Linked DNA regions of Jeotgalibacillus aurantiacus. The protein of the gene in region 1 interacts with the protein of each later gene in a pairwise test. Links are inferred from orthologs where the notes say so. Each region holds a gene or a part of one and is shown in the gene's direction. Other genes may lie near its edges.

The links.
Region 2: the proteins of groL (region 1) and H7968_RS08825 interact in binary tests that used the Escherichia coli proteins (3 or more experiments, as listed by UniProt). The link is inferred for Jeotgalibacillus aurantiacus from one-to-one orthologs.
Region 3: the proteins of groL (region 1) and grpE interact in binary tests that used the Escherichia coli proteins (3 or more experiments, as listed by UniProt). The link is inferred for Jeotgalibacillus aurantiacus from one-to-one orthologs.

Annotation. Positions count from the first base shown.
Region 1 is NZ_JACNMS010000006.1:7,713-19,379, forward strand. What follows is about bases 4,197-7,095. They hold groL (chaperonin GroEL), read left to right. Parts: upstream 4,197-4,784; coding sequence 4,785-6,407; downstream 6,408-7,095. Other genes in these bases: groES (co-chaperone GroES), read left to right, coding at 4,409-4,693; H7968_RS15455 (hypothetical protein), read left to right, coding at 6,580-7,047. Outside these bases: H7968_RS15420 (redox-sensing transcriptional repressor Rex), read left to right, coding at 235-912; H7968_RS15425 (twin-arginine translocase TatA/TatE family subunit), read left to right, coding at 968-1,147; twin-arginine translocase subunit TatC, read left to right, coding at 1,169-1,975; H7968_RS15435 (YdiK family protein), read right to left, coding at 2,777-2,980; H7968_RS15440 (CPBP family intramembrane glutamic endopeptidase), read right to left, coding at 2,981-3,730; H7968_RS15460 (DNA adenine methylase), read right to left, coding at 7,178-8,035; H7968_RS15465 (AAA family ATPase), read right to left, coding at 8,075-9,787; H7968_RS15470 (hypothetical protein), read right to left, coding at 9,841-10,713; H7968_RS15475 (excalibur calcium-binding domain-containing protein), read right to left, coding at 10,741-11,466; H7968_RS15480 (DUF4236 domain-containing protein), read right to left, coding at 11,466-11,667.
Region 2 is NZ_JACNMS010000002.1:812,500-824,163, reverse strand. The notes cover bases 3,886-6,781. They hold H7968_RS08825 (sugar ABC transporter substrate-binding protein), read left to right. Parts: upstream 3,886-4,639; coding sequence 4,640-5,923; downstream 5,924-6,781. Other genes in these bases: H7968_RS08820 (carbohydrate ABC transporter permease), read left to right, coding at 6,024-6,781; H7968_RS08830 (glycoside hydrolase family 13 protein), read right to left, coding at 3,886-4,305. Also shown: H7968_RS08845 (ammonium transporter), read right to left, coding at 1-514; H7968_RS08840 (P-II family nitrogen regulator), read right to left, coding at 542-883; H7968_RS08835 (MATE family efflux transporter), read right to left, coding at 1,080-2,423; more of H7968_RS08830, read right to left, coding at 2,548-3,885; more of H7968_RS08820, read left to right, coding at 6,782-7,334; H7968_RS08815 (sugar ABC transporter permease), read left to right, coding at 7,334-8,176; H7968_RS08810 (alpha-amylase family glycosyl hydrolase), read left to right, coding at 8,268-9,821; H7968_RS08805 (LacI family DNA-binding transcriptional regulator), read left to right, coding at 9,912-10,940; H7968_RS08800 (CoA-disulfide reductase), read right to left, coding at 11,186-11,664. UniProt on the Escherichia coli protein: Part of the ABC transporter complex MalEFGK involved in maltose/maltodextrin import. Binds maltose and higher maltodextrins such as maltotriose.
Region 3 is NZ_JACNMS010000002.1:647-6,028, forward strand. Bases 2,582-5,382 are described here. They hold grpE (nucleotide exchange factor GrpE), read left to right. Parts: upstream 2,582-3,596; coding sequence 3,597-4,169; downstream 4,170-5,382. Other genes in these bases: hrcA (heat-inducible transcriptional repressor HrcA), read left to right, coding at 2,582-3,449; dnaK (molecular chaperone DnaK), read left to right, coding at 4,202-5,382. Also shown: H7968_RS04725 (hypothetical protein), read right to left, coding at 9-482; H7968_RS04730 (hypothetical protein), read right to left, coding at 708-875; radical SAM family heme chaperone HemW, read left to right, coding at 1,184-2,317; more of hrcA, read left to right, coding at 2,409-2,581. UniProt on the Escherichia coli protein: Participates actively in the response to hyperosmotic and heat shock by preventing the aggregation of stress-denatured proteins, in association with DnaK and GrpE. It is the nucleotide exchange factor for DnaK and may function as a thermosensor.

The DNA of each region.
Region 1 (11,667 bases):
TTCACCTCTATTTTTATCCTCTTAAGTGTATCGCAACGGGGAAGGCATAAGCAATACAGGGGATTTGTGAAAAAGTTTGCATACTTTGCAAGAGTGTACCCTGTTGGTGTATGATAACAAAGGAAGAAGTTTGCTTGTCCAGAAAAAGGATTGTTGAAATATAATGATTTGGAAGCGTTCACAGGCTGAATAGAGCCAGAAAAGGTGATCGTTGGATTTAGGGGGAGAAGAGGCATGAGTCAGGAACAGATGAAGATTCCTCAGGCCACAGCCAAACGGCTGCCGCTATACTACCGGTTTTTAAAAAACCTGCATTCATCAGGAAAACAGCGTGTGTCATCGAAGGAATTGAGCGATGCGGTCAAAGTTGATTCTGCAACAATCCGCAGAGATTTTTCGTATTTCGGTGCACTCGGCAAAAAAGGGTACGGCTATAACGTCGATTACCTGTTATCCTTTTTCCGTAAAACGCTTGATCAGGACGAGACGACAAAGGTCGTGCTGATTGGTGTCGGAAATCTTGGAACGGCATTTTTACATTATAATTTCCTGAAAAACAATAATACAAAGATTGAAATGGCGTTTGATGCAGACCCGAAAAAAGCGGGCACATCAATCGGAGAAGTACCGGTATATGCCATGGACGAGCTTGAGGAAAGAGTTCAGGACAGTGACATTGAAGTGGCGATTCTGACAGTGCCAGCAGGTCCGGCACAGGGTATCACCGACCGTCTGGTGAACCTGAAGATTAAGGGAATCCTGAATTTTACCCCGGCAAGACTGACGGTGCCGGAGGATTTACGGATTCACCATATTGATCTTGCGGTGGAGCTTCAGTCACTCATTTATTTCCTGAAAAATTATGGCACAGATGACGTAGAAACGTCACAATTAGAGGACATATTGGAATAGCCAAATGCCGCAATTTGTTTTATGATGGAAGATAGAAAGAGGAGGTGCATGCATCATGCTACCAGGTGGAATCAGCCTTGCCGTAATCGCGATCGTTGCGTTGCTCATTTTTGGCCCTAAGAAGCTTCCGGAACTCGGAAAAGCTGCGGGCAGCACCCTTCGTGAATTCAAAGACGCAACTAAAGGTCTTGCCGATGACGACGATGATGTAAAGAAAGAAGATAAGAAGCAATAATTTTTTTGGGATGGTGGCCATATGAATGAAAAAGATATGACCGTCCATGAGCATATAAATGAAATAAGAAAACGACTCATCATTGTAGTCGTTTTCTTTGTCTTTGCAATGGTCGGAGGCTTCTTTATCGCAGAGCCGCTGATGAAGTTTCTTCAGTCCTCTGATGAAGCACAAAAAATGACCCTTAACGCATTCCGGCCAACGGACCCTGTCATGATCTACTTCCAGATCATCATGTTCTCTGCGTTGATCCTGACATCGCCCGTCATCTTATATCAGCTCTGGTCGTTTGTCAGCCCCGGTCTCCACGAGCGGGAGCGGCGCGTGACACTCAGTTATATACCCGCATCCGTCTTCCTGTTTTTATCAGGACTGGCGTTTGCCTACTTTATTTTATTTCCGTTCGTCATCAGCTTTATGACGAACCTTTCGAATAACCTTGAAATTGAACAGGTCATCGGGATCAATGAATTCTTTCAATTCCTATTCCAAATGACAATCCCCTTCGGATTCCTGTTCCAGCTGCCGGTTGTCATGCTATTTATCACAAGACTCGGCATCGTCACACCGATGTTTCTCGGAAAAATCCGTAAATACGCGTACTTCGTGCTGCTCGTCATTGCAGCCTTCATTACGCCGCCGGATATTTTCTCACATATGCTCGTGACCGTACCGTTATTGTTGCTGTATGAAATCAGCCTGTGGATTGCGAGAATCGGCTACAACAAAGCGCAAAAGGCAGAAGCCATCCAGCGCGAAATAGAAGAACAAGAACGCCGCGAGCGGATTGACAAAGAGCTTGCAGCGCGTGAAAACAGCGGGGAATGATCTTCGCTGTTTTTCTTTTTGTGGGGGGTGGTTCGGCTGGGGAGCTGTTATGTTGTTAGCGGTTGGTTTTTTGTCGTTAGCTGGTGTGTTTCTGTTACTAGCCGTGGCGTTTCTGTTGTTAGTGGTGCTGGCGTCGGCTGAAATGTTGATAGGGCTTGTTAGTTTGTTGTAAGGGATCGTGTTTCTGTTGATAGGACTGCTTGATTTGTTGATAGGCACGCTGGAATTGTTGATACATTTTCTTGAGGGAAGTGAATTGAAGGTAACTGGCTTTTTATCTGGATGCATTAAGCCAGAGCTGGTGCGGTGGTTTTATGTTGATCGGGTGGACATTTCTGTCACTAGCCGTAAAGTTTCTGTCGTTAGCCAGGGAGTTTACGTTATTAGGCGTGCTGGTGTCGGTTGAATTGTCAAAAGGGCTTGTTGGTTTGTTGTAATGGGGAGTGTTTCTGTTGATAGGCCTGCTTAATTTGTCGTTAGGCACGCTGGAATTGTTGATACATTTTCTTGAGGGATGTGAATTGAAGGTAACTGTCTTTTGATCTCGATGGATTAAGCCAGAGCTGGTGCGGTGGTTTTATGTTGATTGGGTGGACATTTCTGTCACTAGCCGTAAAGTTTCTGTCGTTAGCCAGGGAGTTTACGTTATTAGGCGTGCTGGCGTCGGCTGAAATGTTGATAGGGGTTGTTGGTTTGTTGTAAGAGCCCGCGTTTCTGTTGATAGGCCTGTTTAATTTGTCGTTAGGCACGATAGAATTGTTAATACACTCTCCATAAGAAAAAGTAGCGAACCTCAGTCCGCTACTTTTTTTCATTCATATGCTTTTTGATTTTCAGGTGGAGTCCGATCAGGCGGATTCCGGCGCCGATGTCATAGGTGGCAAAGGCGACGAAGATGTATGCCCAGACGCCCCAGCCGTTTTCGTTTACGCTGTTGATGGCGAAGAAAACGAAGAAGAATCCGAGGATCAGATAAAAGACTCCGTGTCCAAGAGGAGACCTCATTTATAAAATCCCTCCCAGTACAGCGCGCCAGACTAAGGCAAATGCTTCATTCAGCTCCACGATCCGCTGGATTTCATCGGCAAAGAAGAACTGCGTCATGACGACGAATGTGTTGATGGCCATATGCGCAATAATCGGCACGATAATTTTTTTTGTAAATGCATACAAAAATGCAAATGCGTAGCCCATTGCTGCATAGATTAGGATGTGGGTGAAGTCAAAATGAATCACCGCAAAGATCAGTGCACTGATCAAGCCTGATATGAAGAAGTTGTATTTGCGGTAGAACCATCCAAAGATGACGCCGCGGAATACGATTTCCTCAAGAATAGGTCCGAAGATCGCAATCGCCACGGCTGCAAGAGGTACATAAGAAAGCAGATCGATCAGCTGGGCTGTATTATCAGAGCCCGGCTCAATCCCGATCAGATACTCAATGCCTACTGCGATCATCTGGCTGAAGAAGGCCAGGAAGATCCCGATGAACGACCAGATCGCAATCATCGCAGGACCTGCTTTTTCGCCCGGCAGATCCAGCACGCCTTTATTGCGGTTCAGCACAAACAGAATCACAAGCAGCCCAATCATGAAGCTGAGGAAAATCCAGTAGCCTGACACAAGGTTCAGCAAAACGGTCGGCTCCGCGCTGCTGACTGAACGCCCGACGAGAAGCGCAACCGGAACCACCACAAACGATGACAGCTGCATCGCAACATACGTAATTAAAATGATCAAAAAGGTGCGATTCACAAGCATACTCCTTTATTCGTTCTGTAGTGTTAATTCTACTAATAAAAGCGGGTGCCTTCAAACTTAATCGCTTTATGATGAAGGATTTCATGATCGTTTTGTGAAAATGGGGAGCGGGGAGGCGTGCTGGGGAATTGTACTGATGGGGGAAGTAATTCACTTGTTTCACAAATGAAAGATGGATCTCCGTTCCAGGCGGACGCTTTCCGTGGCGCGCGGTGAGCCGCAGGAGTCGCCGCCTTCCACTCCGATCAACCATGAAGGAGGGTATCTTCATGGAAGAAAAGGTTGGGGGAAACTAAGCTGCTGGAGAAAATGTATCGATCGGGGTCGTAATTCAATCGTTTCAAAAATTAAATGTATTGTTCTGGATTTTTTATGTACTGTTTCAAACAGGAATTGTATCGTTCCACTTCCGCCGACCTGTTATTGTATCGTTAGCAGACTTAATTGTCCTGTTTCAAAAAGTTTATGTATCGTTTCAGGCAGGAATTGTACTGTTCTGCATACAATCCGCCACCAATCCGCCCGCACCAAAATGTAATACAAAATTTATAAAAATCACATGTTTTTCTCTTGCAAAAGAAAACAGAATTATTTACACTAATACTTGTGTTAGCACTCAGATAAAAAGAGTGCTAATAAACGAAAGAACATCATTCAAGGAGGTTGTTTCACTTGTTAAAACCATTAGGTGATCGCGTAGTTATTGAGTTGGTAGAGTCTGAGGAAAAAACATCAAGCGGGATTGTACTCCCGGACAGTGCGAAAGAAAAGCCGCAGGAAGGGAAAGTTGTGGCAGTCGGAACAGGCCGTGTGCTTGAGAACGGCGAGCGTGTAGAGCTTGAGGTTTCTGTTGATGACCGCATTATCTTCTCGAAATACGCTGGAACAGAAGTGAAATACCAGGGTACTGAATACTTAATCCTTCGCGAGAGCGACATTTTAGCAGTCGTTAACTAATGTTAACTTACTTACTTTTATAAAACAAAGTCCTTCGATCAGGACGTCATTTTCATCAAAGATACCAAATTATTTTAGGAGGTACTTATAAATGGCTAAAGAAATTAAGTTCAGTGAAGAAGCACGCCGCTCCATGCTACGTGGTGTGGATCAGCTTGCAAACGCGGTAAAGGTAACGCTTGGACCAAAAGGACGCAACGTCGTTCTTGAAAAGAAATTCGGTTCACCATTAATCACAAATGACGGCGTAACAATCGCAAAAGAAATCGAGCTTGAAGATGCATTTGAAAACATGGGTGCAAAGCTTGTCGCTGAAGTAGCAAGCAAGACAAACGAAATCGCCGGTGACGGTACAACAACTGCAACGGTTCTTGCACAGGCAATGATTCGTGAAGGTCTGAAAAACGTGACTGCTGGAGCAAATCCGGTTGGCGTACGTAAAGGGATCGAAAAAGCGGTTCAAACAGCGCTTGAAGAACTGAAAGCCATCTCTAAACCAATCGAAGGCAAAGAGTCGATCGCACAGGTTGCGGCAATCTCTGCTGCTGACGAAGAAGTCGGCCAGCTGATTGCTGAAGCGATGGAGCGCGTTGGAAACGACGGCGTTATCACAATCGAAGAATCAAAAGGCTTCACGACAGAGCTTGATGTAGTAGAAGGCATGCAGTTCGACCGCGGATATGCATCTCCATACATGGTCACAGACTCTGACAAAATGGAAGCGGTGCTTGATAACCCGTACATCCTGATCACAGACAAGAAGATCGGCAACATCCAGGAAGTTCTTCCAGTTCTTGAGCAGGTTGTTCAGCAGAACAAGCCACTTCTAATCGTTGCTGAAGACGTAGAAGGTGAAGCACTTGCAACACTTGTTGTGAACAAGCTTCGCGGAACATTCAATGCCGTTGCTGTAAAAGCACCAGGCTTTGGTGACCGTCGTAAAGCAATGCTAGAAGACTTAGCTGTACTAACAGGCGGAGAAGTGATCACTGAAGATCTTGGACTTGATCTGAAGTCAGCGAACATCTCCCAGCTTGGCCGTGCTGCTAAAGTTGTGGTTACAAAAGAAAACACAACAGTTGTTGAAGGTGCAGGAGACGCTGAAAAAATCGGCGGCCGCGTAGCTCAGATCCGTGCACAAATCGAAGAAACAACATCTGACTTCGACAAAGAAAAACTGCAGGAGCGCCTTGCAAAACTTGCTGGCGGCGTAGCAGTCATCAAAGTCGGAGCAGCAACAGAAACAGAACTGAAAGAGCGCAAACTGCGCATCGAAGACGCCCTCAACTCAACGCGTGCAGCCGTAGAAGAAGGAATCGTATCCGGTGGTGGTACAGCACTCGTGAACGTATACAACAAAGTAGCCTCTGTTGAAGCAGAAGGCGACGTGGCAACAGGTATCAACATCGTGCTTCGCGCACTTGAAGAGCCAATCCGCCAAATCGCACACAACGCAGGCTTAGAAGGCTCCATCATCGTCGACCGCCTCAAGAAAGAAGAAGTAGGCGTAGGCTTCAACGCAGCCAACGGCGAATGGGTCAACATGATCGAATCCGGCATCGTAGACCCAACAAAAGTAACACGCTCAGCCCTTCAAAACGCTGCATCAGTAGCGGCGATGTTCCTGACGACTGAAGCCGTAGTCGCAGACATCCCGGAAGAAAACACTGGCGGTGGCATGCCTGATATGGGTGGTATGGGTGGAATGATGTAAGGTCATCCATACACAGAAGAACTCTCTCTCACTTTGTGAGGGGGAGTTTTTTTTGTGCTGAAAATAACTGTTTTAGGTATTTTTATGGAAATATATGATATTATTTTACTGGGATAAAGTTGATTTTCAAAATTCAAGCTGTAATTTACTTTTCAGTAGGGATGTGAATGATATGAAACAACGCGTTGTAATGTTAATCTCAGTCTCTCTAGCAATCGTGCTTTCATTAGCTTTAGCTTTTGAAGCTTACAGTCAATCTGAAAAGCGAGAGCTCGAGATATTTAATCTGCTTTTAGGTATTGAATTGGTTATAGATGAGCTGGAATCGGATTTAGATAAACAAAGCAAGATCATTGAATCTAAAACCTTTCAAACTGAACTAGAGAATTATGCTATGGAAAAAAATGATTACTTAAACACATCAAAAACCGTGTCTTATATGTTTGAGGCAATAGAAGATGTAGACAAAGATTATATTGATCTTAATGTTGATTTACATTATCACTACAGCAGTTTTTTAACAGCTGAATCAAAGGAAGTAGCTTCAGAAGAGCATGAAATTTTAACAGGTCTGCTGTTAGAAATAAAAAGAATTAGAGATTATTTAGCTTCGATTAATGATTTTGATAACGAGGCGTGATCGATTAATGTATCCTTTAAATGTTTAAAGAGTTTTGCAGCATGAAGTGCCTAATTTCAAGGGAATATCCTCTTTTTTATAGAACGTATGTTCCTTTTTGGGATAAAAGAAAACTTCCAAAAATGGAAGTTCAAACTGTTTGGAGATGTTCTCTCAAATTACCAGGCTTAATTTTTTTTGAAAAAAACATAAACTCTTGGCCTCGAGTAGGTTCTGCAATAGAATAATTTAAATAATATTTTTCGTAATAATGTCTGGAGTACAACTTCTCAATTTTATCAGCAATATCGTATGTTAATATCCAATAACGATTTCTCATTTTTCCTTTGATTACTTTGGCTAATTCTACGTGATCATTATGATCGTAGAAATTTGTATATAAATCTGGACCTTTATCGTAGTATGGAGGGTCAAAAAAAGTTAATGAGTTCCGAGTATTTTTAATAACTTCCTCAATGAATTCAATCGCGTCATAATTATGTACCTCAATTCTGTCAGCTTTTGACGCAATCAACTCTATTCTTTTAATAATTTTCTCTTTATTAAATCTACAATCCATTTTATAAGCACCCTTTTGTTCTTTGCCACCAATAACGCCAGCTTTAATTATTCCAGCTCTATTAGTCCTGTTTAGAAAAAGGGTAGAAAATGCCACATCTAATTCACTTTCATTTTCTTTGTTAGATTGTATTTTTTTCTGTAAATCCCATTCTTTCATAGATATAGGGGTTTCAATAATTTTGTCAATTAACTTTTCTGGATGACTAACAATTACTTTCCAAAAACAATAAATACTGCGATCAAAGTCATTTATATATATTTTTTGAACATCCTCGTTTAAAAGCAACCTTATTGCAACTGCGGCTCCTCCTGCGAACGGCTCTATATAGCTTGTTAGATTATTTTCTCTAATGAGATGTTTTACATAGTTGTAAGTTTTGTCTTTACCACCAGGATATCTTAGTGGGGTTAATGTAGCTCTCGGCATTTTATCACCTGCTTCTAGTGTTATCTGTTTCTTCCTTTACTAAAAACCTTTACTTTTTAGGGCTGCAAGTTTATTTGTTACAAGCTTTATAAATGATTCTGCAAGTGTGGTAATATTATCATTTTCAAGAACTGCTTTGTAATAATACTTATATATACCTGATTGGTCAAAAAAAGATTCGTGAGATTGAAACCATTTCTTTAGATTTTCTCTGTCAAGTTTTTGCTGTGAGATCATGTTTTCAAGTTCATTTAAGAGCATTTGAGGATAATAATTACCCAAAGACGTGTTATGTTCCACAGAATACCAAAAATCATGATGCTTATCTTCATTTAATAACAACTCATACAGAATTCTAAAAACATTTTCTTCAGGACTAAAGTCGCCAGGCAAAAAAAGAACATTTCTTGGGTAGTTTTGAATTGAATTATAGCCCTTTGGATCATTAGTTAAAAATTCTTTGAGAGATGGTTTTTTCTTATATCTCGCGTCTCCATCTAGAACAATAATGGTATCTTTGAAGTAGCTATCTTTATTCGGTAAATCAAGTAATGTAGTACAGTTAATTTGAGAAGCAATTAATTCACAATTATTTAAAAGATTACTCTCATTTTTACCCTCATAATAAATATTCATTATTTGCTCTAGTGCAAACTTTGCTTCTTCATCCTCTAGATAGACTTTAACTTTTGGCATGGAATAATGTATTTCTGAAAATAAGTCTGCTTTTATAGATTGATAAGAGTCTTCTTCTCTAAAAAAAGGTCTGTTATTATTTCTAAAATAATATACCATGTGATTTTCCGAATCCTTTTGTTTCAATCTAAGCATCTCCTGAATTACAGTTAGGGAATGGCTAGTAAATATAATTTGGAGTTTAAGTTCTTTTGACTGCTCTTTTAATAATTTTAAAAGTCGTAATTGTGCGTCAGGATGTAAGGAAACATCAAGTTCATCTATACATAATATGCCACCTATATAGTTGGGCTCAGTAGAAATATTATGAAACGACAGTAATGCATTAATAATCCCACTCAAACTTTCTTGTCCAATCGATTGTGTGAGTATACTTGACGATTTAGGTTTTAAATATATCCCGGTATAATTAATTTTCGGTTTTGGTGTTTCGTATAATTCGTCAGTCTCCTCATCAATTGAACGCGGAAGCACTTTGTTATACATTTCTATATACTTTTTAGTAATAGTAAATTGATCACTTATATATTTTCTGCCAGTTATTTTAACTAAGTGATTATGCAGAGATTTAGATTCTCCAAAAGGGAAAAGCCTGCTAGTGCTTACGTAATATGTGGGTATTGGCATTCTTTCAGATCCCTTTATTCCAGTGTTTTTAAAAACTTCTTCTCCAATCTTATCATTTTGAATGCCTTCAGAGTTCACAGTTCTTGGTACTAATTTTAATTTCGGACCATTGGGATGCGAAGTCCTTACTCTTTTATAAACTTCATGTGCTTTATAGTGGTATTTTAAAGTTACTTCGTAATAATCATCATTTTTTCTAGAATCCTTATGCTCATCTTTGGATAAAATGAAGTAGTTATTAAATTCGGGATGGAAATCTTTATTATTTAACGTTTTAAACTCTTTTGTCCCGGAACCATTTGCAATTATACCTAATAAAGTTGATTTTCCTAATCCATTACCACCAGAAATTAAAGTAAGACCAGGCGATATATTAATAGTTTGATTTATGAATTTTCTGAACTTTTTTATCTTTAATTCTCTTAACATTTTATTTCTCCTAATTCTTTTAATTTTTATAAAACCATTCATTAAAAAAATTGCTATACCCCAATTTTCTGATCAGGTTTGGTTCTGGAGAGTTTTTTTGACAAAGAACTCAACTTCCATATTCCTACATTTTTATCAGCGTCATATCTGTGTTCTACAGATATAATAGAGTTAACTTTATTGAAAGGAATTATTAAACTTTCAAAAACTTTTGGATCGTTGAATGGCGTAGCAACAATAGTATTAGAAAAGGATTTATGTGAGATAACTACGTTTTCATAAATATCTCCATTCTCCAATTTGATGGTTGAAATAACATCAGTTTTAATTTCCTTTAAAAAATAGTTAAAATAAAAAAGGAAGAGAGGGAGAAATACAAACAAAATTATAATTAATTGAGCTATCGCCTCAGACGCCTCAGAGTGGTTTTCACTTATAATTATTTGTTTGTCTTCAATTCTGACTATTTGGTCAATGACAGACGCTAAGAAAACTGAGAATATTACAACTCCTAAAATGTTTAAAATGAAAATTATTATTAAGTATATCTTTCTGTTATTTGTATAATTCTTTACCCAAAAATCAACTCGAGTGGTGTTTTGGATATAAGTAATAATTAACATAAAAACGAAAAGCAACAGAATCACGCCCATGATAAACACCAGGATAGTATTGCCTACATAAGCATTAAATTCTCTAGTTGGAATATTCCATTCAATAGACCAAGGTACTAAAGTCAATGGGAAAATAATGAATATTCCAATAAAAGCAAAAAGGTTATAAGTAAATTGAACAAAGGGTGATTGTATTGCTCTTTCTGCTTTTTTTGATTTCAAAAGTATAAAAATAAAAGGGATGAAAACACCTAAAAGAAAAGGTATGGATTTAAAAATAATATCTACAATTGATTGAATGATTTGAAGCATTACTATCCTCCAGAAATTTATACGTTTTTAATTTTCACAAGCCCATCCATCATTATCGCGATCCATCTTATCTTGATAAGCAGGGTGATCAGCAGCTACCCCACCTGGATAGACAGTTCTCAAGTGTGTGCAGTTATCAAAAAACTCCGCTTCTTGTGCTGGCGGCGCGGATGCAGCGGCAGCTTCAGCCTCAGCTGCCTCTTGAGCAGCAGCTTCTTCTTCAGCCAGTGCTAGTGCAGCGGCTTCTTCCTCAGCCTTCTTTTTTGCAAGAGATTCTTCTTCGGCTTTCTTTTTGGCTGCTTCCTCTTCAGCTTTTTCCTTTGCTGCTATTGCGACAGCCTCTTCTTCAGCCTGTTTCTTGGCTGCGGCTTCTTCCTCCGCTTTTTTCTTTGCTTCAGCATCGGCTTTTTCTTTTGCTTCCTGTTCAGCCGCAGCCTTTTCTTCAGCCTCTTTTGCTTCCGCAGCAACACGTTCAGCTTCTTCAGCTTCTGCTGCTACCTCTGCACTTTCAGCCTCTTGAGTGTCTGTAGCGATTTGTTCGTCAGGGTTTGATACGGTTATCACACATCCGGTTAAGGCCATCACGAGACCTACGCTTAAGATCGCTGCAGGTTTACGTGACTTGGCCTTCAGTTTCTTATTCGTATTCCATTCGTAGATTCCCCAGCTGGCCAGAGCGGCCCCGATAGTGAAGAGCGGGAAGTTAAATAACAGGATAAGAAAAACTATTAAGCATACAATCAATAACCACATTAGACTTGCACCTCCTGGACTAATTTAAAGCCTTTGGTTTTCAGATGATTCATTTCGTGATTAAAGAAGAGAATTAAGTCAGTTGCAGGCGTAGTGGCATTATAGACGCTCTGAAACTTATTACGATCCACAGATACAGCTGCAATACAGCCATGCTCAGCAGGTTCAACCGCATAGCTATTTGCGTAGATGTTGATATGC
Region 2 (11,664 bases), on another replicon or contig:
ATCCAAGCTCGGAGATCCAGCCGCCACCCCATACCCAGTGACCGACTACAGGATAGATGGCACCAGTCATTAATACGGTAAGGATCAGGTAGCTGCTCAGCTTCATGCGCTCAGCAACGGCACCGGAAATGATCGTTGCACAGGTAGCTGCGAACACGGCCTGGAATAAGAAGAACCCTACGTCTTCAACACCAGATAGGGCGAAGCCGCTTGTGCCGAAAAATCCGTTTGAATTTCCGAACATAATGCCATAACCGACTAAAAAGTAAAGGACGGAACCAATAGAGATTGTCAAAATATTTTTCATGAGGATATTCAGTGTGTTTTTAGCCCGGGTGAAACCTGATTCCACCATGGCAAACCCTGCGTGCATAAAAAATACTAAAATTGCTGCAATCATAACCCACATCGTATCTAATGACAGCTGGACACTTTCAGCTGTGACAGGCGCAGCAAATGCGCTTGTTGTAAACAAACTCCCAATTGCTGTTACAGATAATATTTTCTTCTTCATTGTGAAGCACCTCCAAAATTAGTCTGTTTATAAAACAGCCTGCTTTCCTCTTTCGCCACTGCGAATTCTGATGACTTCTTCGATAGGAGAGATAAAGATTTTCCCGTCTCCCACCTGGCCGGTTCCGCAGGCTTCCAGGATCGCATCAACAATTTCGTCTACACGGTGTTCTTCTGTTACCATTTCAACCTTTATCCGGGAAACGAGGGGAAGCTCATAGGAAGTTCCTCTGAATGCTCCACGCTTGCCTTTCTGGTTCCCGCAGCCTGCTGCTTCAAATACGGTCAGGCCTCCTATTCCGATATGAACGAGTTTTTCACGGAGCTCCTGAAACACTTCAGGTCGAACGATTGCTTCAATCTTCTTCACATTGACCACTCCTTATGTTAGGTTTTCTAACATTTGATAACTTATAGATATAATAATATTCAGAAAACTAACAGAATGCAAGTGTTTTTTAGAAAAAAACGATTATCATGTTAGGTTTTATAACATAAGAAAAAGGATTCGCGTGTCACGAATCCTTCCATTGCAACCATGTAAGCGCATTATTATTTTCAGAATATTAAGCAGGTTTAACAAAACTTTTTTCCATCCAGCCTCGTTTTTTCCATCGTTTCAGCATAATGATCCCCCGAATCCACTCATCAAGAGAAAAGGCGATCCAGATTCCTATGAGACCGAGCCCGAAAAAAACACCAAGCAGATAAGCAAAGAAAACAGCAATTCCCCACATGGATAAAATGCCGATATATACAGGGAATTTTACGTCTCCTGCAGCTCTCAGTGCATTGATGACAACGAGATTAAAGCTTCTTCCCGGTTCAAGAATGATGGTCAGGAAGATCAAGATGGATCCGAGCGCTAAAATATCTTCATTTGATGTGAAGATCCCAAGAAGATTTCTGGAGAAAATAGCAAAAATCACGGCCATGAGCAGAGAAATTAATATAGCCAGTCTCAGACTTTTGATACATCTTTTATAAGCTTCTTCGAATTTACCTGCCCCAACCATATGTCCGATCAGGATCTGGCTGCCCTGACCAATGGCTACGGCAAAAAGGAAAATAAACATCATCAGGTTCTGTGTATACACTTTTGTCGTCAGTGCTTCAGTCCCCATCGCTGCAATAAATGCGGTGATGACAAGCTGTGAAGCGTTGTAAGATAAGTGTTCTCCTGCAGATGGAATTCCGATCTTAAGAAGGTTTTTTAAATGTCCGGCAGGAAGAGAGAATAACTGTCTGAATGGAAGACTGTACTTTGTTCTTCTCAGTAAAAGATAGAAAACAGCACATAATCCAATGACCCGGCTGATCGCGGTTGAATAGGCTACACCTTCAACACCAAGTACTGGAAAGCCGAAAGGACCGAAAATCACGAGGTAGTTACCTGCAACATTCAGGATGTTCATTCCGAGCGTTACGTACATCGCATCTTTTGTAAAACTGTAGCTTCTTAAAATCGCACCGATTGTCATGATGACCGATTGTATAAATGATAATCCACCGACAATCTGAAGGTAGACAGTCGCCTCTGGAAGCAGTTCAGCCGGAATGTCGAGCAGTCTTAATAATTGCTGATCCAGGATAACAATGGCCAAACTCAGCGCAAGTCCGAAGATGAGGTTCGCCACGATTGAAATCACCACAATTTCTGCAGCGCTTCTGTCTTTTTTAGCTCCAAGGTACTGAGCGACGAGTATAGACGTTCCTGTAGCAACAAATCCGAACATGACAATGATTAATGAAAGTATCTGGTTTGCTACCCCAACTGCTGCTACACTGTCATCCGAATACTGGCTTAGCATGAGCGTGTCTGCATTTCCCATCAGCATGTGCAGGGAAATTTCTATAAAAATAGGCCAGGTAAGTGCAAAGAGAGTCATTTTTTTAGCCTGTTTACTCATGGTGTTTGAGGCTCCTTTCCTGACGGTTGTTCTCAACTGTCTGGCAATAATCGTAACGCAGGAAAAAGAGGGTGGACCAAATCCGTTTAGGAGTTGTCACACCCTCAATTTAAAAGGCATCTGTTTATGAATGAATTTTAAGAATCAGTATATCGTTTGCCTTTAATTTTATTTTCCCTTTCTTCCATTTATGTGGGTCACCGGTCAACAGGTTAGTTACCTGCTGTTTTCCGATCGTGTAAGGGAGCTTAAAGCTGTCCTTTTTACTGCTCGTATTGATCGCTACAATGATGGTTTCACCGTCACCTGAACGCTTATAAACGAGTGATTTGGTGCTCACATCAGACGGGAAAAAGCTGAAATCTCCACGGTTGGCAAGCAGTGGTTCTTCTTTACGCAGCGTGATAAGCTTCTTTACAGTTTCGAAAAGCTCAGTGTCCTGTTTCTCAGCATCCCACTCCATACATTTCCGGCAGCCCGGGTCCTGTCCGCCTGTTAAGCCGATTTCATCACCATAATAAATACATGGGGTGCCGTAATAAGTGAGGAGGACGGTAAAAATCTGCTTCAGTTTTTCTTTATCTTCTCCGCACTCTGTTAAGATCCTTGGTGTATCATGACTGCCGATTAAGTTAAAGGTTACTTCATTTACCGGTGAAGGATACATTTGCTGAACCTTTGTCATATTATCAACAAACTCTTCCACGCTGATTTCCTGTTTGGCAAAAAGCTGAAGGATGTTTGTTGTAAACGGATAATTCATCACCGCATCAAACTGATCGCCTTTTAACCATGGGATTGAATCGTGCCAGATCTCACCGAGAATATAGAGATCAGGATTGATTTTCTTAACTTCTGCACGGAATTCTCTCCAGAAAGCCTGATCGACTTCGTTGGCTACATCAAGGCGCCAGCCATCAATATCAAATTCACGAGCCCAGTAGCGGCCCGCCTCGAGCAGATAGTTTTTCACTTCAGGATGCTCGGTGTTCAGTTTTGGCATCATGTGGGTAAAAGCAAATGTGTCGTAGTTCGGTACGGGATCAGTCTGAACCGGGAATTCCCACAGATGAAACCAGTCCTTATAACGCGATTGTTCACCTTTTTCCAGCACGTCCTGAAACGGAGGGAAGAAGAATCCGCTGTGATTGAATACAGCGTCAAGCATGACACGGATACCGCGTTTTTTACATTCTTCAATGAGCAGTTTAAACGTTTCTTTTGATCCAAACTGCTCGTCAATTTCAAAATAATCAATTGTATCATATTTATGATTTGAAGTAGCTTTAAAAATAGGTGTGAAATAAATCCCTGAGATTCCTAAATCCTGCAGGTAGTCGAGATGGTCAATAACGCCCTGAAGATCTCCCCCGAATAAAGAATCTCTTTCAGGGTCCTGACTTCCCCATGGCATTGTACCGGGAAGGTCAAGTGAAGGATCACCGTTACCGAATCGTTCCGGGAAAATTTGATACCAGACCGTATCTTTTACCCAATCAGGTGCCTGAAACAAGTCCGCCTTATTAATGTATGGGAAGCAGAAGTACTCACCAATATCCTCAGGTGGTTCCGGATGAAATCCTTTTTCCCCCAGGAAGGCGCTTTCTTTTTTATCCGTCAGCTTGAAGCCGTAGCGAAGTCTTCTATACTCGGGCTTAATAGACGCTTCCCAGTAGTCGTATACTTGATCAGAACCTGCAAATTCCATCGGTTCGTTCTGGAAGTTCCATGTACCATCTGTCCAGTCGTAAGGGTCTCCGAGGACAAGAGAGACAGAAGTAATATCATTTCTGGCTGTTTTAATTTTAATATGCAGTTCTTCAGATGAAACGGCATATGCCTGTGACCGGTCTGCCCGGTGGTGGATTCCGGATTTAATCATGTAAGCACAACTCCTTCATTGTTACAGTCCGGTATTTATGTAATAGAGATAAGACGGACTGCGGTGTTAATAGAATAATTGCTTACAACCTTATTCGAAAGAAGAATTAAAGTCAATGACTGTTGGCAACTCTTGATGGGAAAATAACAAAAATTAAAAAAATGCATTTTATCTATTGTAATATGAAAAAACTTGATTATAATAAAAGTAGGTTGTGCAATCGTTTTCACAATATAAATGTAAGCGGTTATATTTTTAATCGCTCTTTTTTTAGAGATAGTGTGCAAACGTTTGTACAAGCTCAAGAAAAAACAACCTTTAGGAGGGGTCAATGTTGAAAAAGTATATTTCGATTTTTGCCATGGTACTGCTTTTAATCGGCGTACTGGCAGCTTGTGCACCTGAACGTGAAGAAACATCAGGTTCAGGCGATGGGGACTCAAACGCATCCGGAGATGGAGAAGAAGCAACTTCTGAGCAGCCGGAATCACTAAAAGTATGGGTAAACGACAGCGAAGAGCAAAAAGCTGCGCTTGATGAATTATTCGCTCGTTACACAGAAGAAACAGGAATTGCAATTGAAACAACGCCAATGAACATGCTGGATCAGGTGGAAGCGCTTAACCTTGACGGTCCTGCAGGTAACGGTCCGGATCTATTCTTCCAGCCGCATGACAGAATCGGAAACATCGTTCTTCAAGGACTTGCTGCACCAATCGATCTTGGTGAAGCAGAAGGTGACTATTCAGAAACTGCAATCGAAGCAATCACTTATGATGGAGAAACTTATGGAGCTCCTCTAGTAGTTGAAACGTATGCAACATTCTACAACAAAGACCTTGTACCTGAAGCACCTGCAACAATGGATGATCTGATGGCAATTGCTGAAGAGCAGACAGACCAGGCATCTGAAACTTACGGTTTCCTAATGGAAGCTGCAAACTTCTATTTCTCATATCCATTCTTCGGCGCTAACGGCGCATATGTATTCAACAACGAAGGTGGATCTTATGATGTAACGGATATCGGTCTTAACAACGAAGGTGCTGTAGCTGGAGGAGAGCTTATCCAGTCTTGGTACGAAAATGGATATATCCCGGTTGAAATCAACCCTGACATCATGAACGGTCTATTCTCTGATGGTAAAGTCGGCGTTGCAATCACTGGACCATGGAACATCCCTGCTTACTCTGAAGCACTTGGTGACAGCCTTGGAACAGCAATCCTTCCAACGGTTGACGGAAACAACGCAACTTCATTTGTAGGGGTAAAATCATGGATGGTTTCTGAGTACTCAGAAAACAAAGATGCTGCAACTGACCTTGCGATCTGGCTTACAAACGAAGAAAATTCAACTTTCTACTTCGAGAATGCAGGGGAGCTTCCAGCTAACCAGGCAGCACTTGAAGGTGAAGCTGTAACTTCTAACGAACTGATCGCTCCATTTGCTGAGCAGATCCAGTTCGGAACGCCAATGCCATCTGCTCCAGAAATGCAGCAGGTTTGGGAGCCAATTAATAACGCACTTCTGTTCATCGCACAAGGTGATGATGTACAGGAAGTATTAGATGAAGCTGTACAGCAGATTCAGGATAATATCGCTGCTGCACAACAGTAATTTCACATTCATGACGATGGTGGATAGAAGGATTCCCTCCTTCTATCCACTCACTTTATAGAGATATTGTTCTCTGAACGCTCGCTAGGGAGGCGATGACATGTCAACTGCTAACTCGACAGCTAAAACTTCACATAACCCCAGACTAGCTGTCATTTTATCCATTCTTCTTGCCGGCTTAGGCCAGTTGTACAACCGCAGATACGTTAAGGGAATACTCTTCATTATCCTCGAAGTTTCCTTTATCCTGACGCTTGGGAGATTTCTTAATACTGGTATCTGGGGGCTGAGAACACTCGGTACACTTGAGGGTGTTGATAACTCTGTTTTTCTATTAATCTATGGTTTGATTTCTGTGATTCTTATAGCCTTCTTTATTATTCTTTACGTAGCGAATGTAAAGGATGCTAAGAGAGATGCAGTCCGTCTGCGTAACGGGGAAAAAACACCAACATTTAAAGAAGCAGCACGTAATGTATGGGATGTAGGATTCCCGTATTTCTTCGTAACACCAGGGCTTGTGATGCTTGCTTTTATCGTTATTTTGCCACTGATGTTTACAATTGCACTGGCATTTACAGATTACACACAATACAACCAGCCACCACGTAGCCTGTTAAGCTGGATTGGCTTTGATAACTTTGCACGTCTGTTCTTTGAGACAGGCGGAGCAGGAAATAATATCTGGCAGGATACATTTATCAGTGTATTTACCTGGACGATTGTCTGGACAGTCGTTGCAACGACTCTGCAAATCGCTTTAGGTTTATTTCTGGCTTTACTTGTAAATGATCCGCGTATTAAATTTAAGCGGACAATCCGTACGATTTTAATTCTTCCTTGGGCAGTTCCTGCATTCGTAACGATCCTTGTATTTGCAGCGATGTTTAACGATCGTTTCGGTGCGATAAATACGGATATTCTCGCAATGTTTGACCTTGCGATCCCGTGGCTTCAGGATCCATTCTGGACACGCATTGCATTAATTATGATACAGACATGGCTTGGATTCCCATTTGTCTTTGCTTTGTTTACCGGTATTCTTCAGAGTATTTCAAAGGACTGGTACGAAGCAGCGGATGTGGACGGAGCAAGCCGGTTCCAGAAATTCAGAAACATCACACTTCCACACGTACTGTATGCAACAGCTCCATTACTGATCATGCAGTATGCTGGGAACTTCAATAACTTTAATATTATTTACCTGTTTAATGAAGGTGGACCTGCTGTGCGTGGTCAAAACGCGGGCGGTACCGATATCCTGATTTCATGGGTTTACGACTTAACATTTGAATTAAACCAATACAGTATGGCTGCAGCAATTACGCTGATTCTCGGACTGATTGTTACAGGATTTGCGTTCTATCAATTCAGAAAAACACGTTCATTTAAAGAGGAGGGGAATATTTAATGAGCAAAAAAGCTAAGTCTACACTGGAAGTCACGCTCATTTATCTATTTTTAGCTTTTATGGCTGTTGTAATCGGCTATCCTCTTCTTTGGACAGTTGGTATGTCACTGAACCCGGGTACAAGTCTTTATTCTGCACAGCTGATTCCTGAAAACTGGTCACTCGTTCACTATAAATGGCTGTTTACGGATCCATCAAGTGATTACCTGACATGGTATAAAAACAGCGTCATTGTTGCGATTGCCAATGCCTTTTTCTCAGTTGTGATTACGTCATTTGTAGCCTACGCTTTTTCCCGCTACAAATTCACAGGGCGTAAATACGGACTGTATGCATTCCTGTTACTGCAAATGTTCCCGGCTTTAATGGCGATGGTTGCCATCTACCTTCTATTAAATATGGTCAACCTTCTTGATTCACTGGTGGGTCTGACACTTATTTATATCGGAGGTCAGATACCGTTTAATGCTTGGCTCGTAAAAGGTTATTTTGATACAATACCTAAGGAGCTAGATGAAGCTGCAAGAATTGATGGAGCAGGTCACTTAGGCGTATTCTTCAAAATTATGCTGCCGCTTGCGAAACCGATTTTAGGAGTAGTAGCGCTGTTTAACTTTATGGCGCCGTTCGTTGACTTCCTGCTGCCGCGAATTATTCTCAGGGATCCTGAAAACTTTACGCTGGCACTTGGGCTGTTCAACTTTATCAGCAATCAGTTTGACAATAACTTTACGCGATTTGCAGCAGGTTCGATTCTGATTGCTGTTCCAATCGCACTCGTTTATCTGTTCTCCCAGCGTTACCTGATTTCAGGACTGACAGCCGGTGGAACAAAAGGTTAAACCGTTTGTCTGATTTGCCACTCTGAATACAGCAGATCGAAAGCTTACGATGTTAAATGGAATATACCCATATAAAGGAGGAGGGGAAGAGGTGAGAAGAGTCGGAAGCGCTCTTTTTCTCATCACTATCCTCCTTTTTAATAGCGTTTTTTCAGGTCAGGCTGACGCTGTTGAAAAGGAAGAGAGAAAATGGCAGGATGAAACAATTTATTTTTTGATGGTGGATCGTTTTAACAATGGAGATTCGTCGAATGATATCACAGTCAACACGCAGGACCCGCGAGCTTACCATGGCGGTGATTTCCAGGGGATTATCAACGAACTCGATTACATTAAGGACATGGGCTTTACTGCCATCTGGCTGACACCGATTTTCGAAAATCAGGAGATGGGTTATCACGGCTATTGGATCGAGGATTTTTACGAGACAGAAGAACATTTTGGGACCGTTGAAGAGTTTAAGCAGCTTGTAGATGAGGCGCATGAACGGGATATTAAAGTGATTCTTGATTTTGTCGTCAATCATACTGCACCAACTCATGAATGGGTGAATGATCCTGAGCGTGAGGACTGGTACCACCCAGAACAGCCAATCAGAGATAATAATGATCCTGAGCAGCTTGAGAACGGATGGATTTACGGTCTTCCTGATTTAAATACTGAAAATCAGGAAGTCAGGGAATACTTATTTGACGCCGCTAAATGGTGGATTGAAGAAACAAACATAGACGGATACAGACTTGATACAGTTAAGCACGTTCCGGCTGAATTCTGGACTGAATTTTCACAGGAAGTAAAATCTGTGAAGGACGACTTCTACTTAATAGGGGAAGTCTATGATACAGACATAAGAAAAATCGCTGAGTACGCTGACACCGGGATTGACGGTTTTGTTGATTTCCCTTTGGCTGAACAGATGAGAACAGTCTTCCAGAATACAGATCAGAATACGTCAAGATTGTTCAATTATTGGGACTACAATCAGCAGTTTTTTAACGATCCTTATGTAATGGGAACGTTTATTGATAATCATGATATGACACGTTTTACAAGACTTGCCTCTGAAAATAACATGTTCCCAGGCACGAGATGGGAAATGGCAACGGCCTTTATGTATACAGTACCGGGCATCCCGATTATTTATTACGGATCTGAAATCGCGCTGGACGGCGGGGAGGATCCGGATAACCGCAGACTGATGGATCTGAATGTGGATGAAGAGCTGCAGGAGTATATCGGGAATCTTGGAGAACTGAGACAGCAGCTTCCATCACTGACGCGTGGAACACTTGAAGTGCTTTATAACGATAACGGTATGCTTGTCTATGAGAGAGAGTATGAGGATGAGACGACGGTCATCGCTATCAATAATACGAGTGAAACGCAATCTGTGGATCTTGCAACAGCTGATTATCAGGATTCAAGTGAATTGCGCGGACTTCTTGGTGGAGATCTCGTGCGGGCTGAAAATGATCAGTTCAGGATTACGCTGGACCGTGAAGTGGCAGAAATATATGTTGTCGCGGATGAAACAGGGATCAATTACTGGTTTGTTGCAGCCATTGCAGCCGTTTGGATTTTCTTTATCGGATTATTTATTTTCATGAGAAAAAAGGGTAAAAAGAAAGAAAGCATGGCATCATAAATTGTCTGTCAGCAGAGTGTGAGGACTTGATCTCTGCTGACAGACAGTACTGATTTTTGTGTAAGCGTCAACATATAGGGGGTGAGTGTATTGTCCGTTACGATAAAAGATGTTGCCAAAGCGGCAAACGTCGCTCCGTCAACTGTTTCCCGTGTGATAGCCAATAACCCGAGAATTAGTGAGCGGACGAAAGAAAAAGTAAGAGAAGCAATGAATACTTTGGGTTATCATCCGAATTTTATTGCAAGAAGCCTGGCAAATCAGTCAACACAGGTTATTGGTCTTGTTACCCCTGGATCATCTGACGTCTTTTTTCAAAATCCATTTTTCCCTACCGTACTCCGGGGGTTAAGTGAAGGAGCGCATGAAAGGCAATACGCTCTCCAGCTTGTGACCGGACAAAGTGAAGAGGATATATACAACGGGGTTGTGCAGATGGTTCAGGGTGGTCGTGTTGATGGAATTGTCCTTCTTTATTCAAAGGTGGAAGACAGGATTTTGCAGTATTTGCGCGAGCGGAACTTTCCATTTGTCATGATTGGAAAGCCGTATAATTTCGTTGAGGCGATTACACACGTTGATAACGATAATTTCAAGGCCGGATTGGATGCAACAGAGTTTTTACTCGGCATGGGACATGAGCGGATTGCTTATATTGGTGGAGATGCAAAGCTTGTTGTAACCGTTGAACGTCTATCGGGATATGAAAATGCGCTGAAAAAAGCGGGAATTCCTTATCGTGAACAGTATGTTCTTCATGAAAGTTTCCTGCTTGAAGGTGGAAAAGAAGCGGTCTGCGCACTGATGGAGCTTCCGCTGGATGAAAGGCCGACTGCGTTGCTGGTGACGGATGATCTGCTGGCTCTTGGCGTGCTGAATACACTGAGTGAGCTGGATATTGCGGTTCCGGATGATATTTCGATTATCAGTTTTAATAATGCGTTATTTTCTGAGATGTCGAGGCCTCCTTTGACTTCGGTGGATATTAATATTTTTCAGCTTGGGTTTTCGGCTTCAAGTCAGCTCATTAAGCGTATTGAGAATCCGAATGAGCCGCCGACAAGGATTACGGTGCCGCATCAGATTGTGTCGAGGTTTTCGACTGAGCATGTGAAGTAAAACCGGTCCGGGTCGCATCCTACGCTTTCCGCGGCCGCGCGGTGAGCCAGCTAGTGCTCCGCACTACGCTGTCTCACCTGTCGCTTCACTGCCGCAGGAGTCTTCGGATGCGACCCGGACCTTTGAGATACTTGCACACTTATTTTTGTTTTTAGAAAGAAGCAACCGGACCATGTCGCATCCTTAAGGATTACGACCCGTCTCAATTAGTTGTTTTAAATGGATAAGTAAAAAACCTTCCCGAATTATTGCGGGAAGGTTTTTTTGAGTTTTGGGACGGCTTTGTAGCCGAGCATGTTGACTGGATCTTTTGGTGCGCTGTATGGTGGTGCGTAGGAGAGTTCAAGCGCCTGAAGGTCTGTGATCGTCAGGCCTGATGAGATCGCTGTGCTGAGCACGTCCATACGCTTGTCGACGCCGTCTTTTCCGACTGCCTGTGCACCGAATAGCTTTCCGGTGTAGGGGCAGAAGTGGACTTTGATGGTGAATTTTTCAGCACCAGGGTAATAACCGGCGTGCTGTCTCGCTGTCAGGCTGACGGTTTCAAAATCTATCTCCTGTTTTTGCAGTGACTTTTCACTGTGACCTGTCAAGGCAGCGGTTAAATCGAATACTTTACAGATGGCAGTGCCTAAGATGCCTTTAAAAGGAAGATGGCTGCCTGTTATATGCATGGCAGCAATATAGGCCTCGCGGTGTGCGACCCAGGCGAGAGGAACGCGCT
Region 3 (5,382 bases), on another replicon or contig:
GGGATTTTTTATTCTATGATTAGTGCTTCGATCACTGGTGTTTCACCATCATCAGAAATTCCTTTAAAGTTTCCATACACTTCAGTATTAGATTCATTATTAACCCAATCGGTATCAGTAGCTGAATGATGTACCAAGTAGTGCTCATTATTATCAGTAATTAAAATGAATTCTTCACCCTTAGATACATCTTGACCATTTAATGAAAGAACCTCTCCGCGGATTCGTACAGATTCATTTTCTTCTACTTCCCCATTTAAAAACTCACTATAAGAATAAGAATTTGCACGAGCTACATAATCCTCAGTTGCAGGTTGAGCACCATAAAAAATCGTAACTCCCAATACAACTAAAAATAATGGAGCGGTTATAGATGTAGATATCACTCCGGCTTTTCGTGTTCTCTTAAATGCAAGTAGAATAACTGCTGCAATTAAGAGTAAAAACAATAAGAACACAAGTCCGATCAAAAGTATAAGCATAGAATACCCCCTAAATATGTAATTACCAATAGTATACATGAATAGAGGGTAATTGGTTTCAAAACTTGGTTCGTGGTCACAACGTGGTCACAGAATAATCATCAGATATGTTTATTTGTAAATTTGTACAATTACGAAATTCAGCTATATCAACGCTTATGATGAAAAATCATCATATCTGATATTTATAGTGCAGACTCCCACCGTCTCCACCAAAACCTACAATCATTCCAATGATTGGACCTGATCCAAATCAATTAAAAGCTCTTCTATCAATTCGATTTGTGCTGTAACCTCATAATGAATTGAAGAATCCGGATTTTTCTCAAGCCATCTCTTATAGGATTCTAATTTTCTTCTATATGAATGCTTTAACTGCTCTAATGTATTCATTTATATTCCCTCCATTAAATAAGTTTTCCACCCTAGTGCCACCGTTTTAATAAAATACATTGAGATAAACAAAAATATAAAAAATGATGATAAGATACTAATTGAACAGATACACCCTTGATCTGTCTTAATTGCTAAATACAATAGAATACATTAAGATACACTCCGTACTACCATTACCATAAGAAGCATTTATGGCGGTCCTTCAGATGGATGAAGGGGAAAAATAAGCCCATTATAAAAAAGAAGGGGAAAAGAGGCTGCGAGATCAGCGCTCATCCCCTTTTTGCGTGAAAAGAGGAATGATTATGAGCTCGTCAATTTATATTCACATTCCATTTTGTCATCACATCTGTCATTACTGTGATTTCAATAAGGTATTTATGAAAGGTCAGCCCGTTGAAAAATACATTGATATGCTGATCCGTGAATTCTCCATGAAAACGAACGAGGGACACCGGGTGAAAACAGTGTTTGTCGGTGGAGGGACACCGACTGCCCTGACAGCCGCTCAGCTTGAACAGCTATGTGAAGGGATCAGCCGTCATTTTCAGCTCGAAGAAGGAGCAGAATATACGTTTGAGGCCAATCCAGGTGATTTAACACCGGATAAAATTCAGGTGCTTAAAAATCATGGTGTTAACCGATTGAGCTTTGGTGTGCAGTCATTTAACGACCGGCTGCTTGAGAGAATCGGCAGGGGTCACCGCTCGTCTGATGTTTACAGGTCCATTGAGGACGCTCAGAAGGCCGGGATCACAAACCTGAGTGTGGATTTGATCTACGCTCTCCCGGATCAGACACTCGAGGATTTTGAAGACACCTTAAAAAAAGCCATTGAGCTGGATTTGCCGCATTATTCCGGTTATTCATTAATTGTTGAACCTAAAACGGTTTTTTATAACCTGATGAGAAAAGGGAAGCTGCCGCTGCCTGGTGAGGATGCTGAGGCGGCGATGTATGAGCTGTTGATGAAACAGATGGAGGCAGCCGGTCGTAGTCAATATGAAATCAGTAATTTTGCACTTCCGGGGTTTGAAAGTGAACACAATAAAGTGTACTGGAAAAATGAATCCTACTTAGGCCTTGGAGCAGGTGCTCACGGATACATTGATGGCGTCCGCTACTCGAATATCGGCCCTGTGAACAAATATATTCAATCAGTGGAAGAGGGCAATGAGCCGGTTTTACACTCAGCTCTAGTCACGCTCGATGAGAAAATGGAAGAGGAACTATTTCTCGGACTAAGAATGTCAGAAGGCGTGTCAGGTGACACTTTTCTTCAGAAATACGGAAAAGAAATGGATCAGGTATTCAGCGGGCCGATTCAGGAAATGACAAAAAGACATCTTTTAGAGTTCGATCAAAACCGGCTGAAGCTCACAAAGGAAGGGCGCTTTTTAGGCAATGAAGTTTTTCAGGCTTTTCTTGGGATAAATTAATGCGAACTCGTTGACAGTGAAATCATCATTTGATAACTTAATGTTAGATTTAGCACTCGAAATTAAGGAGTGCTAACAGGGGTGATGAAACATGTTAACAGATCGACAATTACTTATTCTTCAAGTGATTATTGATGATTTCATTCGTTCTGCCCAGCCGGTAGGCTCGAGAAGCCTGTCCAAAAAGGAGGAAATCCCTTTCAGTTCAGCCACGATCCGCAATGAAATGTCGGACCTCGAGGAAATGGGACTGATAGAGAAAACACATACTTCATCAGGAAGAGTGCCTTCTGAAAAAGGATACCGGTTTTATGTAGATCATCTTTTAGCTCCTCATGCACTGAGGAAAAAAGATATGTCTCAAATCCAGTCGATTTTTGCGGACCGGATTATGGAGATGGAAAATATCGTACAGCGTTCAGCTGAAATTCTTTCAGAACTGACCAGTTATACGTCCGTTGTGCTCGGACCCGAGCTGCAGGAAAACAGGGTGAAAAATGTTCAGATTGTGCCGATCACGCGTGAAAGTGCGATTGCCATCATCGTAACGGACACTGGCCATGTTGAAAGCAGGAGGTTCTCCATCCCTTCAGGACTGAATCCGGATGACATTGAACAGATGGTGCGTGTGTTAAATGACCGTCTGACCGGAACGCCGTTAGTGGAACTTCAGGATAAGATGTATAAAGAGGTTGCGCTGTTTATTAAGCGGCACATTGCCAACTATGACCTGATGATCGAAGCGATCGCAGAAATCCTGAACATTCCCGTTCATGACAAACTGTTTTTTGGCGGCAAAATGAATATGATGAACCAGCCGGAATTCAGCAATATTGATAAGCTGCGTATGTTTATGGATGTGATTGAAAAAGAGGACTCTCTCTATCCGATTATTAAAAATAATTCAGGGTCGGGTATTCAGGTGAAAATTGGTACTGAAAACAACGATAAAGCGCTCAGCGACATTTCGCTTATTACTGCAACGTTCCCAGTCATAGGCGGACAAAGTGGAGCATTAGCCATTCTTGGTCCGAAAAGAATGGAATATGCAAGGGTGATCAGTCTGTTGAACGTGCTGAGTATGGATCTTTCAAAGGCTTTATCAAAATTTTATGAAACGGAACAGGATTAAATCCGTTATATAGATTCGGGAGAAAAATCCCCCCGCAATCCGTTATATAAAAAACTGCCGGGTATCAAAACCTGATTACCGGCAGTTCATTATGTGGTTTAGCTGTTTGTGAACAGGGAAAACCACTACCGTATTTCAAGGAGGTGAATGAGTGTGTCTGAAAAAGAAAACAGTCAGGAATTCACGGAAACTGCTGAAGAGACAAAGCCTGAAACTGAGGCGGTCGAAGCGGAAGTGAAATCTGAAGCAGAAGGCGAAGAAGGTACACAGGATGCTGCAGAAGAGAACTGGCAGGAAAAGGCTGAGGAAGCTGAAAACCGCTATCTGCGTCTGCGTGCTGATTTTGATAACTATCGCCGCCGTATTCAAAAAGAAAATGAAACCCTTCAAAAATACCGTGCTCAAAATGTTGTGACAGGAATTCTTCCTGCACTCGACAACTTTGAACGCGCGCTTAACATAGAAGTGACAAATGATGAATCAGAATCTCTTCTGAAAGGGATGAAAATGGTTCATGCGAGTCTGTTAGAAGCCCTGAAACAGGAAGGGGTAGAAGTCATTGAGTCTGTTGGACAGGAATTTGACCCTAACCTTCACCAGGCTGTCATGCAGTCTTCCGAAGAAGGAGTCGCATCCAACATCATTACTGAAGAACTTCAAAAGGGATATAAACTTAAGGATCGTGTCATTCGTCCTTCAATGGTAAAAGTGAACGAATAACGAAAAGACTTGAAACAGGAGGCTGATTTGGAATGAGTAAAATTATCGGAATTGACTTGGGAACAACGAATTCATGTGTGGCCGTTCTTGAAGGCGGAGAGCCTAAAGTAATTGCCAATCCGGAAGGTAACCGCACATCACCATCTGTTGTATCGTTTAAAAATGGTGAAAAACAGGTTGGGGAAGTAGCGAAGCGTCAGGCGATTACGAACCCGAACACAATTATGTCTGTTAAGCGCCACATGGGTACAGCTCATAAGGTAGAAGCAGAAGGTAAGGAATATTCTCCTCAGGAGATTTCCGCAATGATCCTTCAGTACTTAAAATCATATGCTGAAAGCTATCTTGGTGAAGAAGTAACAAAAGCGGTGATCACCGTACCAGCTTACTTCAACGATGCCGAGCGTCAGGCAACAAAGGATGCAGGAAAGATTGCAGGTCTTGAAGTTGAGCGTATCATCAACGAGCCGACAGCTGCAGCACTTGCTTACGGTCTTGATAAGATGGAAGAAGATCAGACAATTCTTGTATACGACCTAGGTGGCGGTACATTTGACGTATCGATTCTTGAACTAGGCGATGGCGTATTCGAAGTGCGCTCAACAGCAGGTGACAACCGTCTTGGAGGAGATGACTTTGACCAGGTCATCATCGACCACCTTGTAGCAGAATTCAAAAAAGACAACGGTATTGACCTTTCTAAAGATAAAATGGCTCTTCAGCGCTTAAAAGATGCTGCTGAAAAAGCGAAAAAAGACCTTTCAGGTGTGACATCCACTCAGATTTCACTGCCATTTATCACAGCAGGGGAAGCTGGACCTCTTCACCTTGAACTGAACCTGACACGTGCAAAGTTTGAAGAGCTCTCTTCAGGACTTGTAGAGCGTACAATGGGACCAACTCGTCAAGCGATTAAAGATGCAGGTCTTTCAGCTTCTGAGATTGATAAAATCATCCTTGTTGGTGGATCGACACGTATTCCTGCTGTTCAGGAAGCGATCAAGAAAGAAACAGGTAAAGAGCCGTCTAAAGGTGTTAACCCGGATGAAGTAGTAGCAATGGGTGCTGCGATCCAGGGTGGCGTACTGACTGGTGATGTAAAAGACGTTGTACTTCTTGACGTAACACCATTATCACTTGGTATCGAAACAATGGGTGGTGTATCTACCGTTCTGATTGAGCGTAATACAACGATCCCGACATCGAAATCTCA